Streptomyces collinus Tu 365: one gene and its partner. The protein of the gene in region 1 interacts with the protein of each later gene in a pairwise test. Links are inferred from orthologs where the notes say so. Each region holds a gene or a part of one and is shown in the gene's direction. Other genes may lie near its edges. The genes, in order: panC and B446_RS08670.

What was found.
Region 2: the proteins of panC (region 1) and B446_RS08670 interact in binary tests that used the Escherichia coli proteins (3 or more experiments, as listed by UniProt). The link is inferred for Streptomyces collinus Tu 365 from one-to-one orthologs.

What each region holds. Positions count from the first base shown.
Region 1 is NC_021985.1:4,802,041-4,809,378, forward strand. Bases 2,679-5,668 are described here. They hold panC (pantoate--beta-alanine ligase), read left to right. Parts: upstream 2,679-3,667; coding sequence 3,668-4,669; downstream 4,670-5,668. Other genes in these bases: B446_RS20865 (Rossmann-like and DUF2520 domain-containing protein), read left to right, coding at 2,715-3,671; B446_RS20875 (L-aspartate oxidase), read left to right, coding at 4,666-5,668. Also shown: B446_RS20855 (DUF5937 family protein), read right to left, coding at 1-1,133; B446_RS20860 (threonine aldolase family protein), read right to left, coding at 1,333-2,541; more of B446_RS20875, read left to right, coding at 5,669-6,387; nadC (carboxylating nicotinate-nucleotide diphosphorylase), read left to right, coding at 6,393-7,338. UniProt on the Escherichia coli protein: Catalyzes the condensation of pantoate with beta-alanine in an ATP-dependent reaction via a pantoyl-adenylate intermediate.
Region 2 is NC_021985.1:2,048,766-2,056,101, forward strand. The notes cover bases 2,333-5,320. They hold B446_RS08670 (NUDIX hydrolase), read left to right. Parts: upstream 2,333-3,562; coding sequence 3,563-4,078; downstream 4,079-5,320. Other genes in these bases: B446_RS08665 (DMT family transporter), read left to right, coding at 2,481-3,374; B446_RS08675 (YidH family protein), read left to right, coding at 4,100-4,492; B446_RS08680 (DUF202 domain-containing protein), read left to right, coding at 4,489-4,815; B446_RS08685 (hypothetical protein), read right to left, coding at 4,862-5,293. Outside these bases: B446_RS08650 (cytochrome b/b6 domain-containing protein), read right to left, coding at 1-244; B446_RS08655 (molybdopterin-dependent oxidoreductase), read right to left, coding at 228-962; B446_RS08660 (hypothetical protein), read right to left, coding at 1,016-2,068; B446_RS08690 (LLM class F420-dependent oxidoreductase), read left to right, coding at 5,492-6,382; B446_RS08695 (NADP-dependent oxidoreductase), read right to left, coding at 6,607-7,336.

The sequences.
Region 1 (7,338 bases):
ACGCCCTCGATGAAGTCGGTGCCCAGGCGGGCCACCACCGAGAGGTCGAGCTGGTGCTGGACGTAGCGGCCGCGGCGGCCGCTGGTGATCAGGCCCGCCCGTCTCAGCACCGCGAGGTGCCGGGAGATCTCGGGGGCGGACATGCCGTGCGCCTGCGCCAGTTCGCCCGTCGTGTGCGCGGCGCGGGCCAGGTGGCGGCACAGCCGCATCCGCACCGGGTGGGCCAGCGCCTCGAGGCGGAGCGTGAGCTGCTCGACCGAGGGCGCCTCGGGGTGGGAGCCGCTGACGGGGTAGGTGAGCGTGGGCTGCCAGCCGTACCGGTGCAGGACCAGCAGATGCGGCCAGCCCAGGCTGGTCGGCACCAGGACCAGGCCGCCGTCGCCGGTGGCCGTGCGGCCCACCAGGAGCTTGTCGACCGTGATCAGGCCGGCCTCCTCGTCCAGCGACACGGCGCCCGAGAGCGAGGAGAGGGCCTCGCCGAGGCCCTTGCGGCGCAGCAGATCGGTCCGGTGCCGGGCGTCCGCCGCGAGTTCGGGCCGGAGCCGGGCCCAGGTGTCGGCGAAGAACGCCTCATCGCAGTCGAGCAGGAGCTGCCGGAACCAGGCGCGGACCGCCGGCGGGTCCTCCAGCAGCCGCCGGGTGAACCGCTCCTGCACGACCCCGCGCGCGGCGGCCAGCTCCAGGGAGCGCCGGCGCATCACGGGGTCGTCGAGCGGGCCCGGGTCGGCCACGTCGTAGCGCAGCTGGCAGGTGAACTCCAGGGCCGCGTGGACGAACTGTTGGTCCGTCAGCCCGTCGAGCTGGTCCAGCTCCTCGGCCAGCGTGGCGCCCGGTCGCGCGCGCCCGCCCGGGATGCCCGCGAACGGGGCGAAGACGTCGGAGAACGTCGTGCGCCACAGGAAATCCGCCTCGCACAGCCGGTCGGCCAGGCCCGGGTCCAGCCCGGCCGTCACGGCGGTGGCCCACCCGCGCAGCCGCGGGTGGTGGCCGGGCTCGCTGAGCGCGTGCAGTGCCATCCCCAGCTCCGCCAGCGGGGAGGGCGTGAAGCTCACCCTTCGCCATCTCCCGGCGTCACCGGTGCCCAGGCCGTCCCCGGCGGCGGCCAGCCCGGTGATGTCGATGGTCACGCTCATGCCCCCATCGTGCACCCGGCCACCGACAGCGCCGGACCCCGGCCCGGCGCGTGACCTGCGCGAACCGGTCGTGGCCGCCTGCCCGCGGATCCCGGCACCGCGGGGACCCGGCACCGCAGGGTCACCACCGCAGCGTCGCGGCACCACTGGGTCACGGCAGCACGGGGCTATGGCACTGTCGGGCCACGGCACCGTTGGGCTACGGCACCGCCGGCAGGCGGGCCGCGAAGTCCCGCACCGCCGCGCGGACGTCGTCGGCCGTCCACTCCAGGCCCGCGGCCCGCACCGACACCTCGGTGCACGCGATGCCGGGCCCGGCGCCGGTCCAGGCGCTCGCGAAGAGCATCACCGACGTCTCCTCGGCCTGGCGCACGGCCGCCTCCGCCACCACGTCGGGCTCGTACGGCAGCCAGACCTGGAACTCGTGGGTGTGCGGCACCCCGGGGTGCACCCGCGACCAGGCCACCCCGGCCCCGGCGAAGCCCTCGCGCAGCGCGGCGGCCACCACGCGCGCGTGGCGCACGTATTCCGGCAGCCGGGGCAGCTCACGCTCCAGGCCGACCAGCGCGGACAGCACGGTCGGGAACTGCTGGAAGATCATGCCGCCGTACCGGTGCCGCCAGGTCCTCGCCTCCTCGACCAGCGTCCGCGGACCCGCGAGCGCGGCACCCCCGAGCCCGCCGAGGGACTTGTAGAACGACACGTAGACGCTGTCGGCCAGCCCCGCGATCTCCTCCAGCGGGCGCCCGAAGTGCTCGGCGCACTCCCACAGGCGCGCGCCGTCGAAGTGCACCACCGCGTCGCGCTCCCGCGCCGCCTCGACGAGTGCGGTCAGCTCCTCCCAGGACGGCAGCAGGAAACCGGCGTCCCTGAGGGGCAGTTCCAGCATCAGCGTGCCGAACGGCTCGGCGAGGTCGCGTATCTCCTCGGCCGTCGGCTGGCGCGGCTCGTCGGTCACGAGGATCGGGCGCAGACCGCTGACCTGGCTGAACGCGTGCCGCTCATGGACCTCGGGATGGGCGAGGGCGTGCAGCGCGACCGCCTGGTCGCCGGTGCGGCCCGCCCAGCAGCGCAGGGCCACCTGCTGGGCCATCGTGCCCGTCGGGAAGAAGGCGGCGGCCTCCGTGCCGAGCAGCGCCGCGACCCGCTCCTCCAGGGCGGCCACGACCCGGTTGCCGTAGATGTCGGCCGGCTCGTCCAGGTCGTACACCCCGGCCGCCGACTCGGTCAGGTGCGCCAGGCGCTCGCGCATCGTGCTGCCCCAGTCGGCGTGGGACAGCGTGCGCCGCGCCTGCCGCTGGGCCGCGGCGCGCCGTTCCCGCAGCAGCTCCGCCGCCGGCCGCTCCGCCGGCTCCGGCCGTGCCTGCCCCGCCGGCTGTTCTTCGTGCAGCTCACCCTTGTCAGTCATGCCGGGATCATCCCCCGCCCCGTCCCGCGCGGGCAGCGGATTTTCCCCGGGGTGCGGGGCGTGGGGAAACCCACAGCCTGTGGACGACCGGCCGCCGCCGCACCGGATAGCGTTAACATGACGAGAAATCGTCCGGTACCCAGTGCGGACTGGAACGGGAAGGCCGCCGTCGCGTGAGTACAGTCCACCAGCAAGACCTCAGGGACCGCCCCGCGCGGCTCACCGTCGGCGTCGTGGGCGCCGGCCGCGTGGGCCCCGCCCTGGCTGCCTCCCTCCAGCTCGCCGGACACCGCCCGGTGGCCGTCTCCGGAGTCTCCGAAGCCTCCCGCAGGCGCGCCGAGACGATGCTCCCGGACGTGCCGCTGGTGCCGCCCGCCGAGGTCCTCCAGCGCGCCGACCTCGTCCTGCTCACGGTCCCCGACGACGCCCTGCCCGGCCTGGTCGCCGGCCTCGCCGAGACCGGCGCGGTCCGGCCCGGACAGCTCCTCGTGCACACCTCGGGGCGGTACGGCGCGAAGGTGCTCGACCCCGCCCTGCGCGCGGGCGCCCTGCCCCTGGCGCTGCACCCGGCGATGACCTTCACCGGCACCCCGGTGGACGTCCAGCGCCTGGCGGGCTGCTCCTTCGGCGTCACCGCGCCCGCGGAACTGCGCCTGGCCGCCGAGGCCCTGGTCATCGAGATGGGCGGCGAGCCGGAGTGGATCGGCGAGGAGAACCGCCCGCTCTACCACGCGGCCCTCGCCCTGGGCGCCAACCACCTGGTGACCCTGGTCGCCCAATCCATGGAACTGCTGCGCACGGCCGGGGTCACGGCCCCCGACCGGATGCTGGGCCCGCTGCTCGGCGCCGCCCTGGACAACGCGCTGCGCTCCGGTGACGCGGCGCTCACCGGCCCGGTCGCGCGCGGGGACGCGGGCACCGTCGCCGCGCACGTCACCGAGTTGCGCAGGCACGCCCCGGGGACCGTGGCGGGCTACCTGGCGATGGCCCGCGCCACCGCCGACCGCGCCCTCGCCCACGGCCTGCTGAAGCCGGAGCTCGCCGAGGACCTGCTCGGCGTCCTGGCCGACGGCACCACCGGCACGGAAGGCACCGACGGCACCGACGGCACCGAGGGGAACGCCCGATGACCACCGCCCTGCTGAGCACCGCCGACGAGCTGCACGCGCGCGTGCGTCACGGCCGCCGCGCCGTCGTCATGACCATGGGCGCCCTGCACGAGGGCCACGCCACCCTGATCCGCGCCGCGCGCGAGATCGCCGGACGGGACGGCGAGGTCGTCGTCACCGTCTTCGTCAACCCGCTCCAGTTCGGTGCCGGCGAGGACCTCGACCGCTATCCCCGCACCCTCGAAGCCGACCTGAAGCTCGCCGAGCAGGCGGGCGCCGACGCGGTGTTCGCGCCCTCGGTGGACGAGGTGTACCCCGGCGGCCAGCCCCAGGTGCGGATCTCCGCGGGCCCGATGGGCGAGCGCCTGGAGGGAGCCGCGCGGCCCGGGCACTTCGACGGTGTGCTCACCGTCGTCGCCAAGCTGCTGCACCTCAGCCGCCCCGACGTGGCCCTGTTCGGGCAGAAGGACGCCCAGCAGCTCGCCCTGATCCGGCGCATGGTGCGGGACCTGAACTTCGGCGTCGAGATCGTCGGCGTCCCGACCGTGCGCGAGGCCGACGGGCTCGCCCTGTCCAGCCGCAACCGCTACCTGTCGCCCGACGAGCGCCGTACCGCCCTCGCCCTGTCCCGCGCCCTGTTCGCGGGGCGCGACCGGCACGCGGCGCAGGAGGCGCTGCGCGCCCGGGCCCGTGAGGTGCCCTCCACGCACGCGCGGGCCGAGGCGCTGAGCGCCATAGGCGAGTCCCGGGCGGCAGCCGACGCGCACGCCGTGGCCACGGCCGCCCCCGGCGGCCCCGCGGCCGTCCGCGCGGCCGCCCGCCAGGCCCTGGACGAGGCCGGCCGCGTGGAGCCCCCGCTGAAGCTGGACTACCTCGCCCTGGTGGATCCCTCGGACTTCACCGAGATCGGCGACGGCTTCACCGGCGAGGCCGTCCTCGCCGTGGCCGCCCGGGTGGGCACCACCCGGCTGATCGACAACATCCCCCTCACCTTCGGAAACCTCGGAGCCGCCTCGTGACCAGCACAGGCATACGACTGCACGCACCCGCGCCCGGGTGGTCGATCTCCGCGGACGTGGTCGTCGTCGGCTCCGGGGTGGCGGGCCTGACCGCCGCCCTGCGCTGCGAGGCCGCGGGCCTGACGACCGTCGTCGTCACCAAGGCCCGTCTGGACGACGGCTCCACGCGCTGGGCGCAGGGCGGCATCGCCGCCGCCCTGGGCGACGGCGACACCCCCGAGCAGCACCTCCAGGACACCCTGGTGGCGGGCGCCGGCCTGTGTGACGAGGAGGCCGTGCGGCTCCTCGTCACCGAGGGCCCCGACGCCGTGCGACGGCTCATCTCCACCGGTGCCCACTTCGACACCGACGACGGGGGCGACATCCAGCTCACCCGCGAGGGCGGCCACCACCGGCGCCGTATCGCGCACGCGGGCGGCGACGCGACCGGAGCGGAGATCTCCCGCGCCCTGGTGGAGGCGGTCCGCGCGCGCGGACTGCGCACCGTCGAGAACGCGCTGGTCCTGGACCTGCTCACGGACGCGGAGGGCCGCACCGCCGGCGTCACCCTGCACGTGATGGGCGAGGGCCAGCACGACGGCGTGGGCGCCGTGCACGCGCCCGCGGTCGTCCTCGCGACCGGCGGCATGGGCCAGGTGTTCTCCGCGACCACCAACCCGTCCGTGTCCACCGGCGACGGGGTGGCGCTCGCGCTGCGCGCCGGAGCCGAGGTCAGCGACCTGGAGTTCGTCCAGTTCCACCCGACCGTGCTGTTCCTCGGCGCGGACGCCGAGGGCCAGCAGCCGCTCGTCTCGGAGGCGGTGCGCGGCGAGGGCGCCCACCTGGTCGACGGCGACGGCGTGCGCTTCATGGTCGGCCAGCACGAGCTGGCCGAGCTGGCGCCCCGGGACATCGTCGCCAAGGGCATCACGCGGCGGATGCTGGAGCAGGACGCCGAGCACATGTTCCTCGACGCCCGGCACTTCGGCGCCGACATGTGGGAGCACCGCTTCCCGACCATCCTGGCCGCCTGCCGGGCCAACGGCATCGACCCGGTCACCGAACCCATCCCGATCGCACCGGCCGCCCACTACGCCTCCGGCGGCGTGCGCACCGACGCGCGCGGCCGGACGACCGTGCCCGGCCTGTACGCGTGCGGCGAGGTCGCCTGCACCGGCGTGCACGGCGCCAACCGGCTCGCCTCCAACTCCCTCCTCGAAGGGCTCGTCTACGCCGAGCGGATCGCCGCCGACATCGCCGCCGGGCACGCCGGGAACGGCCTGCACGCGCGCGTGCCCGCGCCGGTCCCGGTCCCCGAGCGGCCCGCGCACCCGCTGCTCGCCCCCGAGGCCCGGTTCGCCATCCAGCGGACCATGACCGACGGCGCGGGCGTGCTGCGCTCGGCGGAGTCCCTGGAGAAGGCCGCCGACCAGCTCCAGCGGCTGCACAGCGAGGCCCGCGACGCCCTGGACGAGAACGGCAAGACCGCCGAGCCGGGCGTCGACACCTGGGAGGCCACCAACCTCCTGTGCGTGGCCCGCGTCCTGGTCGCCGCCGCCCGGCTGCGCGAGGAGACCCGCGGCTGCCACTGGCGCGAGGACCGCGCCGAGCGCGACGACACCGCGTGGCGGCGCCACATCGTCGTACGGCTCAACCCGGACCGGTCCCTGGCCGTACACACCACCGACAGCGCGCATTTCCCCCCGACCCGGCACCACCGGCTTTCCCAGGAGCAGTGACAGACGTGAGCACCGACGACCTTCCCCTCGCCCCGACCGGCGGCTGCGGCGACGGCTGCGCCTGCGGCGCCGAGGGCGACGAGGAGTACCTGGAGAGCGGACTCGACCCCGCGCTCGCCGAGCTGCTGGCCGCCGCCGGGCTCGACCCCATCGAGGTCGAGGACATCGCCAACGTCGCCATCCAGGAGGACCTGGACGGCGGGGTGGACGTGACCACCGTCTCGACCATCCCCGAGGACGCGGTCGCCACCGGCGACTTCACCGTGCGCGAGGCCGGCGTGGTGGCCGGCCTGCGGGTCGCCGAGGCCGTGCTCTCCGTGGTCTGCACCGACGAGTTCGAGGTCGAGCGGCACGTCGAGGACGGCGACCGGGTCGAGGCCGGGCAGAAGCTGCTCTCGGTGACCACCCGCACGCGCGACCTGCTCACCGCCGAGCGCAGCGCCCTCAACATCCTGTGCCGCCTGTCCGGCATCGCGACCGCCACGCGCGCGTGGGCGGACGTGCTGGAGGGCACCGGGGCGCGCGTGCGCGACACCCGCAAGACGACGCCGGGCCTGCGCTCGCTGGAGAAGTTCGCCGTCCGCTGCGGCGGTGGCGTCAACCACCGCATGTCGCTCTCCGACGCCGCCCTGGTGAAGGACAACCACGTGGTGGCCGCCGGCGGTGTCGCGCAGGCGTTCAAGGCCGTGCGGGAGGCCTTCCCGGAGGTTCCCATCGAGGTCGAGGTCGACACCCTGCACCAGCTGCGCGAGGTCGTCGACGCGGGCGCGGACCTGATCCTGCTGGACAACTTCACGCCCGGCGAGTGCGCGGAGGCCGTCGGCATCGTCGCCGGCCGGGCGCTGCTGGAGGCCTCCGGCCGGCTCACGCTCGACACCGCACGCGCGTACGCCGAGACCGGCGTGGACTTCCTGGCGGTCGGCGCCCTCACCCACTCCTCGCCGATCCTCG
Region 2 (7,336 bases), 2.8 Mb from region 1 along the record:
AGGCGCGGGAGGCGAGGCCCAGCAGGACGGGGACCGGCAGGGCGAGTCCGGCGCACTCGTGGACGCGGACGACCAGTTCGCGGCGCCCGACGAGCACGGCGAGCTGCGGGACGTAGAGGCAGGCCGCCGTCACGACGCACACGCCCATCAGCGCGGCCGTCGTGCGGTGCACCCACCGCTGGGCCGGGCCGAAGCGGCGGACGCGGGCGCTCGGCGGCGCCGGGGTCTCAGCTCGTAGGCTCATCGGTCCGTCCGTTCGAGCGGCCCACCCAGGCGTCCACGTCGTAGCCGAGGTTCTCCCAGTAGCCGGGCCGGACGCGATCGGTCACGGTGATGCCGGAGAGCCACTTGGCGGACTTGTAGAAGTACATGGGCGCGACGTAGAGGCGGACCGGGCCGCCGTGGTCGTGGCCGATGTCCTTGTCCTGCATGCGCAGGGCGACCAGGACGTCCGGGCGGCGGGCCTGGTCGAGGGTGAGGCTCTCGCTGTAGGTGCCGTCGAAGCAGGTGAAGCGGATGGCCCGGGCCGAGGGGCGGACGCCCGCGGCGTCCAGCAGGCGGGAGAGCCGTACGCCCTGGAAGGGGGTGCCCGGGACCCGCCAGCCGGTGACGCACTGGACGTCTCTGACCAGCCGGTTCTGCGGCATGCCCCGCAGGTCGTCCAGGGTGTAGGTGTGCGGGCGGTCGACCAGGCCGTCGACGGTGAGCCGGTAGTCGGCGGGTCCCCGGTCCGGGACGGACGCGGCGACCGAGTAGTAGCGGAAGCCGCCGCCGTTGGGCAGCAGTCCGCTCAGGCCGGTCGGGTCGCTGCCGGCGACCGCGCCCAGGATGCCTTCGAGGCCGCGTTGCAGTGCGGGCGCGGTGGCGACGCCGAGGGCGCCGAGGCCCAGGGTGCCGAGGAACACGCGGCGGCCGACGGGCCTGCCCTGCGCGCCGGGGTCCTCGGTCGGTTCGGGATTCACCTGTTCATTCGAGCACTTCCGGGGCGGTCGGTGCCAGGGAGTCGGGCGACCGGTCAGGATTCCGTAAGGAAGTCCCGGGTGCCGTGCCCGCGCAGCGCGTGGGCCCGGGCGGTGTGGAAGGCCCGCCAGGGGTCGCGGTGCGGGTAGGACCAGGGGGCCCTGGTGGCGTGGCGGCCGATGCGCCGGAAGAGGGCGGCCGCCTCGGCCGGGCGGCCGGCGCAGGACATGGCGAAGGCCAGGTGGTTGAGGTCGGTGTGGTGGCGGGGGTGCTCGTCGCGCTCCCATTCCAGCCACCAGTCGAAGGCGGCGCGCAGGACCCGGCGGGCCCGGGGCCCCGACCAGTGCCCGGAGGCGGCCGGGTCGGCGGGGGCGAGGCCGGTGGCGGCGAGGACCCGGTAGCGCTCGGCGTAGGCGACCACCGGCAGGACGGCCAGCGGGGAGTCGGCGGGGGCGTCGGCCGCCGCGCGCTCGGCGAGGTCGTACACCTCGTGGGACTCGGCCCGGCCGCCCTCGGGCCGTTCGGCGAGCCGGGCGACCAGCAGGTGGTGGGCGTGGTGGTGGTCGGGGTGGCGCTCGCGGAGTTCGGCGAAGACCCGCAGCAGTTCCTGTTCGGGGCCGAGGGTGCGGGCGAGCAGCAGCAGGCCGAGCCAGGGGGTGGGGTCGGCGGGGGCGAGGGCGGCGGCGGTGCCGCAGGCCTCGCGGGCCCGGTCGGCGTCCTCCTCGCCGCGCAGGGCCCGCTGGACCAGGGCGAGGGCGTGCAGGGTGACGGCGTCGGCGGACCCGGGCTCGGCGAGCAGCCAGTCGTGGGCCCGGGCGGCGGCGTCCGGCGCGCCGGCCAGGACGGTGACGCGGTGGCCGCGGCGGTCCCAGTCGTCGCCGGTGTGCAGCAGCAGCGAGCGGGCGGCCTGCCTCCGGCCCTGCGTGAGCGCGGCCCGGGCCGCGAGCAGTTCGGCGTCGCTGAGGGCGTCGTCCAGGGCGTCGTCCAGGGCGTCGGCGAAGGGGTCGCCGACCGCGCCGGGTAACACGCCGGAGTCGTCCGGGGCGGTGTCGCCGGACGGGGCCGTGGGGGCCCGGCGAGCGCCGAGCAGGGGCGGGAGAGGGGGCACCGCGGAACTTCCTGTTTCTCGGGCTGCCATCGACCGATCACGCACAGCAAACCCCCAGCCATGGATCGCGTCAAGCGGAACCGGAATGTTCCCGGCTTCAACCATTCTGTCGGCAGGAGCCGCCCGGGCGCGAGTGCCCTGCTCGGGGTGGTGCGGGCGCGGGACACGGCCGGAAAGCGGCCGGAACGCTGTGGCGTACGCCATGGCGCCGGGTCCGCCCGCGGCCCACCATGGCCGGACGGTCCCGCCGCGCCGGACGGTCCCGCCGCCCCGGGCGGTCCACCGCCGGGCCGGGCACCGTGGCCGGGCCGTGGGTCCGGTTCCGGGTACTCTCCGGGTCAATGCCGTCCCGGAGCGCTACAGTCGGGCCCCTACGCGTCCATGGTCCGGCCGGATGATCGAGGTACGCAGCTTGTCCGTTCTGGTTCTCCTCCTCGCCGTGAGTGCGGCCTGCTGCGTGGGCTTCGGCTTCGTGCTCCAGCAGGACGTCGCCCAGAGGGCACCGCTCGGCGACTTCCTGTCGTTCCGGCTGCTCCTGGACCTCATGCGGGTGCCGCGCTGGCTGGGCGGCATCGCCCTGATGGTGGCCGGCATGGCGCTCGGCGCCGTGGCCCTCGGCAAGGGCGAGATCTCCCTGGTGGAGCCGTTGCTCGCCACCAACCTGCTGTTCGCGCTCGCCCTGTCCCGGTACCGGACCGGCAGGTCCCTGGGCCGGCAGGGCTGGACCGGCCTCGCGCTGCTCGCGGGCGGCGTGAGCGCCTTCATCCTCGCGGGCCAACCGCGGGCGGGCAGCGCCGTCGCCGATCCGGTGCGGCACTGGCTGATCATCGGGGCGATGCTCGGCACCGCGCTGGTGCTCACCACGTACGCCAAGCGGTCCCGGCTGGAGCGGGGCCCGGTCCTGCTGGCCACCGCCGCTGGGCTGCTGTACGGCGTGCAGGACGCGCTCACCCGGGTGAGCGGCACCCGCTTCTCCGAGGGCGGCCTCGCGGGCCTGGTCACCGACTGGCAGCCGTACGGCGTGCTGGTGCTGGGCGTCACCGCGCTGGTCCTGGTGCAGAGCGCCTTCGAGACGGCCGAGCTGCGCATGTCGCTGCCCGCGCTCACGGCGGCCCAGCCGCTGGCCGGCATCCTGTGCGGGGTCGGCTTCCTCGGCGACCGGCTGCACACCGACACCGGGGCGCTGGCCTGGGAGGCGGCGGGGCTCGCCGCCATCGTCGCGGGCATCGTCCTGCTCGGCCTGCACCCGGCGATGCCCTGCGGCCCGTCCCAGCCCCGCCCCGACCACGACCTCCAGCACCGCTGAGCCCGCCGGGGGCATCTCCGGCGGCGCCTGGCCCGCCGGGCGGCATCTCCGGCGGCGCGGACCCCGGCGGGCGGCGTCTCTATCGGTGCCGAGGCCGCCGGGCCCGCCGGGCAGGGGCCGGCCTCCGGCGCCGGCGAGCCCACCGGCGGAGTGCGGGCCGTGCCTGGCCGGCCTGCTTGGATGCGGGCATGAATCCTGCTGACGAGATCCTCGACATCGTCGACGAGCACGACCGGGTCGTGGACCGGGTCCCGCGCGGCGAGGCGTACGCGCGGGGCCTGCGCCACCGGTGCGTCTTCGTCCAGGCCCGGGACGCGGCCGGGCGGCTGTTCGTGCACCGCCGCACCGCCACCAAGCTGGTCTTCCCCTCCCTCTACGACCTGTTCGTCGGCGGTGTCGTCGGCGCGGGCGAGTCCTACGACGAGGCGGCCCTGCGGGAGGCGGAGGAGGAGCTGGGCGTCACCGGCCTGCCCCGGCCGCGGCCCCTGTTCCGGTTCCTCTACGACGACGGGGCCGGGCACAGCTGGTGGTCGGCGGTGTACGAGGTGCGCTGCGAGCTGCCGGTGCGGCCCCAGGCGGAGGAGGTCGCGTGGTACGGCTTCCTGACCGAGGACGAGGTCGCACGGCGCCTGGACGAGTGGGAGTGGGTGCCGGACGGGCTGGCCGCGTACGAGCGGCTCGGGGAGTTCCGGTCGGCCGGGTGACGCCCCGGTAGGGTCCTGCGCGTGATCGAATTCGCGCGGAACGTACGGCTCTGGTTCGCCCCGGAGCAGGTACGGGACGAGGGCAGCACCCCCGACTACCGGTTCTCGCTGGCCAACGAGCGCACCTTCCTGGCCTGGCTGCGCACCGCGCTGGCGCTGATCGGCGGCGGCTTCGCGGTGGACCAGTTCCTGCCGGACCTGCGCTGGGCCTGGCGGGTGGGGCTCGCGCTGGCCCTGCTCGGCGCCGGGGTGCTGTGCTCGCTGCGCGCGGTGAACCACTGGGTGCGCTGCGAGCGGGCGATGCGGCGCGGCGAGGACCTGCCGACGTCCCGCTTCCCCGCGGTGCTCGGCCTGGTGGTCGCGGTGGTGGCCGTCGCCATGGTCGTGGTGGTGCTGGTCGGATGGGCGGGATGAGCGCGCCCAGGGCCGTCGGGGACCGCGACCCGGGGCTCCAGCCGGAGCGGACCCGGCTGGCCTGGCGCCGTACGACGCTGTCGAGCACCGTGGCCGCCGTCCTCGCCGTGCGGACCGCCCTGCACGGCGGGCCCACGGCCGGCGGGGTCACGGTGTGCGCGCTGTGCTGCGCGCTCTGGCTCGGCTTCCTGGGGGTGGCCCAGCGGCGGATCCACGCCCTGGCCTCCCGGCCCCGGCCGCCCGCGCTCGCGGGCCGGCAGGCGACGGCCGCGGTGCTGTGCGCGGTGGCCCTGGCCGTCTGCGCGGCCGCGCTGGTGGTCTGACGGTCCGGCGGGGCCGACGGGTCCACCGGCCGTCCGGCCGCCGGCCTCAGACGAAGTCCGCGGCCGACTCCATCCTCAGCAGGACGTCCCGCCACTCCGCCCCGGACAGCTGCATCGCCACCCGGCACAGGTCGAGGGGGTGCCCCGCGGCCAGGGACACGGCGATCTCCAGCACGGCCAGGTGCGGGCCCATGCTGCCTCGCTCCCGGCGGTCGTCGTCCAGCAGCTCGGGCCGTCGCAGCAGGTCCCGCAGGCGCGCCCAGTCCACCGAGGTCGGGCGGTCGTGCGGCCGCACGGCGCCCAGGTCGGGCTCCTCCGTGAAGCGGCGCAGCCAGTAGCCGCCCCGGAAGGAGGCGAGGACCACCGTCGCCTTCCGCTCCTGATGGCTGCCCACTCCCTCGACAAGCTGCCGCGCCAGGACCGTCGCCTGCGGGGCCTGCAGGACGATCAGTTCGTCGGTGCCCTGATCAATGCTCATGCCGCCACTATGAGGCGACCGGGCGGACGCGCTCCGTACGGCGCCAGCCCCCTCACGCGAACAGACCATCCGCTTTCCGTATGTCGGCACCGCGGCCCGGCCGCCGGCTCACCCGCCCGGCGGAACCGGACGGCGCCCGGCGGGCCGCCGCGCGGGCAGCGCCGTACCGTGCGCCTACGGTGGCGCCAGGAGGTGGCGATGCGGCTGGGGTTGCACGCGCTCGGCATCGGCGACGGTGCCCGTCCGGAGGTGATCCGGGCCGTGGCCGTGGCCGCGGAGGCGCACGGGTTCGCGCGGCTGTGGTGCGGTGAGCACGTGGTGCTCGTGGACGCGCCCGTCTCCCGCTACCCGTACGCGGACGACGGCCGGATCGCGGTGCCCGCGGACGCGGACTGGCTGGACCCGCTGCTCGCCCTGGCCTTCGCCGCCGCGGTCACCAGCCGGATCGAGCTGGCCACCGGTGTGCTGCTGCTGCCCGAGCACAACCCGGTCGTGGTCGCCAAGCAGGCCGCCACGCTCGACGTGCTCTCGGCCGGGCGGTTCGGCCTCGGGGTCGGGGTCGGCTGGTCGGCCGAGGAGTTCGCCGCGCTCGGGGTCCCGTTCGCCGGGCGTGGGCGGCGCACCGAGGAGTACCTGGCCGCGATGCGCGCCCTCTGGTCCGGGGACCCGGCCTCGTTCGACGGCGAGTTCACCCGCTTCGACGCGATCCGGGTCAACCCCAAGCCGCTGCGGGGCGGCCGGCTCCCGGTCGTCGTCGGCGGCAACAGCGACACCGCGCTGCGCCGCGCGGCCGGCCACGCGGACGGCTGGTACGGCTTCAACGTCCCGGCGGCGCAGGTCCGCTCGCGTGTCGGCGTCCTCGCCGAGGAGTGCGCCCGCCGCGGCCGCGCGGTGGAGGAGCTCACGATCGCCGTCGCGCTGAGCGACGGCACACCGGAGCACCTCCCGGGCCTGGCCGCGGCGGGCGTCACCGAACTCGTGGTCGTCGGCGCGCCCCCGCCCGAGCCCGCCGCGGCGGCGGCCTGGGTGGCGGACCTGGCCCGGACGTGGGTCCGCCCGGACGGACCGGCGGGGGCAGCGGATCGCTAGATCGTCTCCGCGAATCCCGTCGCCCACCCGGAGGGCGGCCTCGCGGCGTCCGGTACGTGCGCCGGGCGTGGCGGTCGCCGTGGGGCAGGCGGGACTTCCCGGACACGGCCCGGCGCGTCCCCGGCGGATCGCTTCGGCGGATCCCCGGCGGATCGCTTCGGCGGATCCCCGGCGGATCGCTTCGGCCCCTAGCCTGCGGATCGCCCGCGACGCGGACGCGCTCGCTAGTCCTCCTCGTCGGGCCAGTCCACCGTCACCACGATCTTGCCGCGGGTGCGCCCCTCCTGGCTCAGCCGGTGCGCGTCGGCCGTCCGCTCCAGCGGGAACGTCTCCTGCACGTGCACGGTGACGGCACCCTCCTCCGCGAGGCGGGCCAGCTCGGTGAGGTCGGCGGAGTCGGGACGGACGAAGGCGTACCGGCCGCCGAAGCCGACCACGTCCGGGTCGGCGATGGACGCCAGCCGGCCCTCGGGGGCGAGCAGGTTGGCGGAGATCTTCAGGGTGTCGCCGCCGATGGTGTCGAAGACCGCGTCCACGCCCCCGGGCGCCAGCGCGCGCACCCGCTCGGCCAGCCCCTCGCCGTACGTCACCGGCTCGCCGCCGAGGTTGCGGACATAGTCGTGGTTGCGTTCGCTCGCCGTGCCGATCACCCGGACGCCGAGGTGGACGCCGAGCTGGACGGCGAGCGAGCCGACCCCGCCGGCCGCCGCGTGCACCAGCAGCGTCTCCCCGCGCTTGACCTCCAGCACCTTGACGAGCACCTGGTAGGCGGTGAGGCCGGCCAGGGGCAGTCCCGCGGCCTCCTCGAAGGACCGGTTGCGCGGCTTGCGGGCCAGGGTGCGCACCGGGGCGGCCACGTACTCGGCGAAGGTGCCCCGGGACAGGAAGTCCTCGCGGACGTAGCCGATCACCTCGTCCCCGACGGCGAACTCCGTGACCGAGACGCCGGGCTGG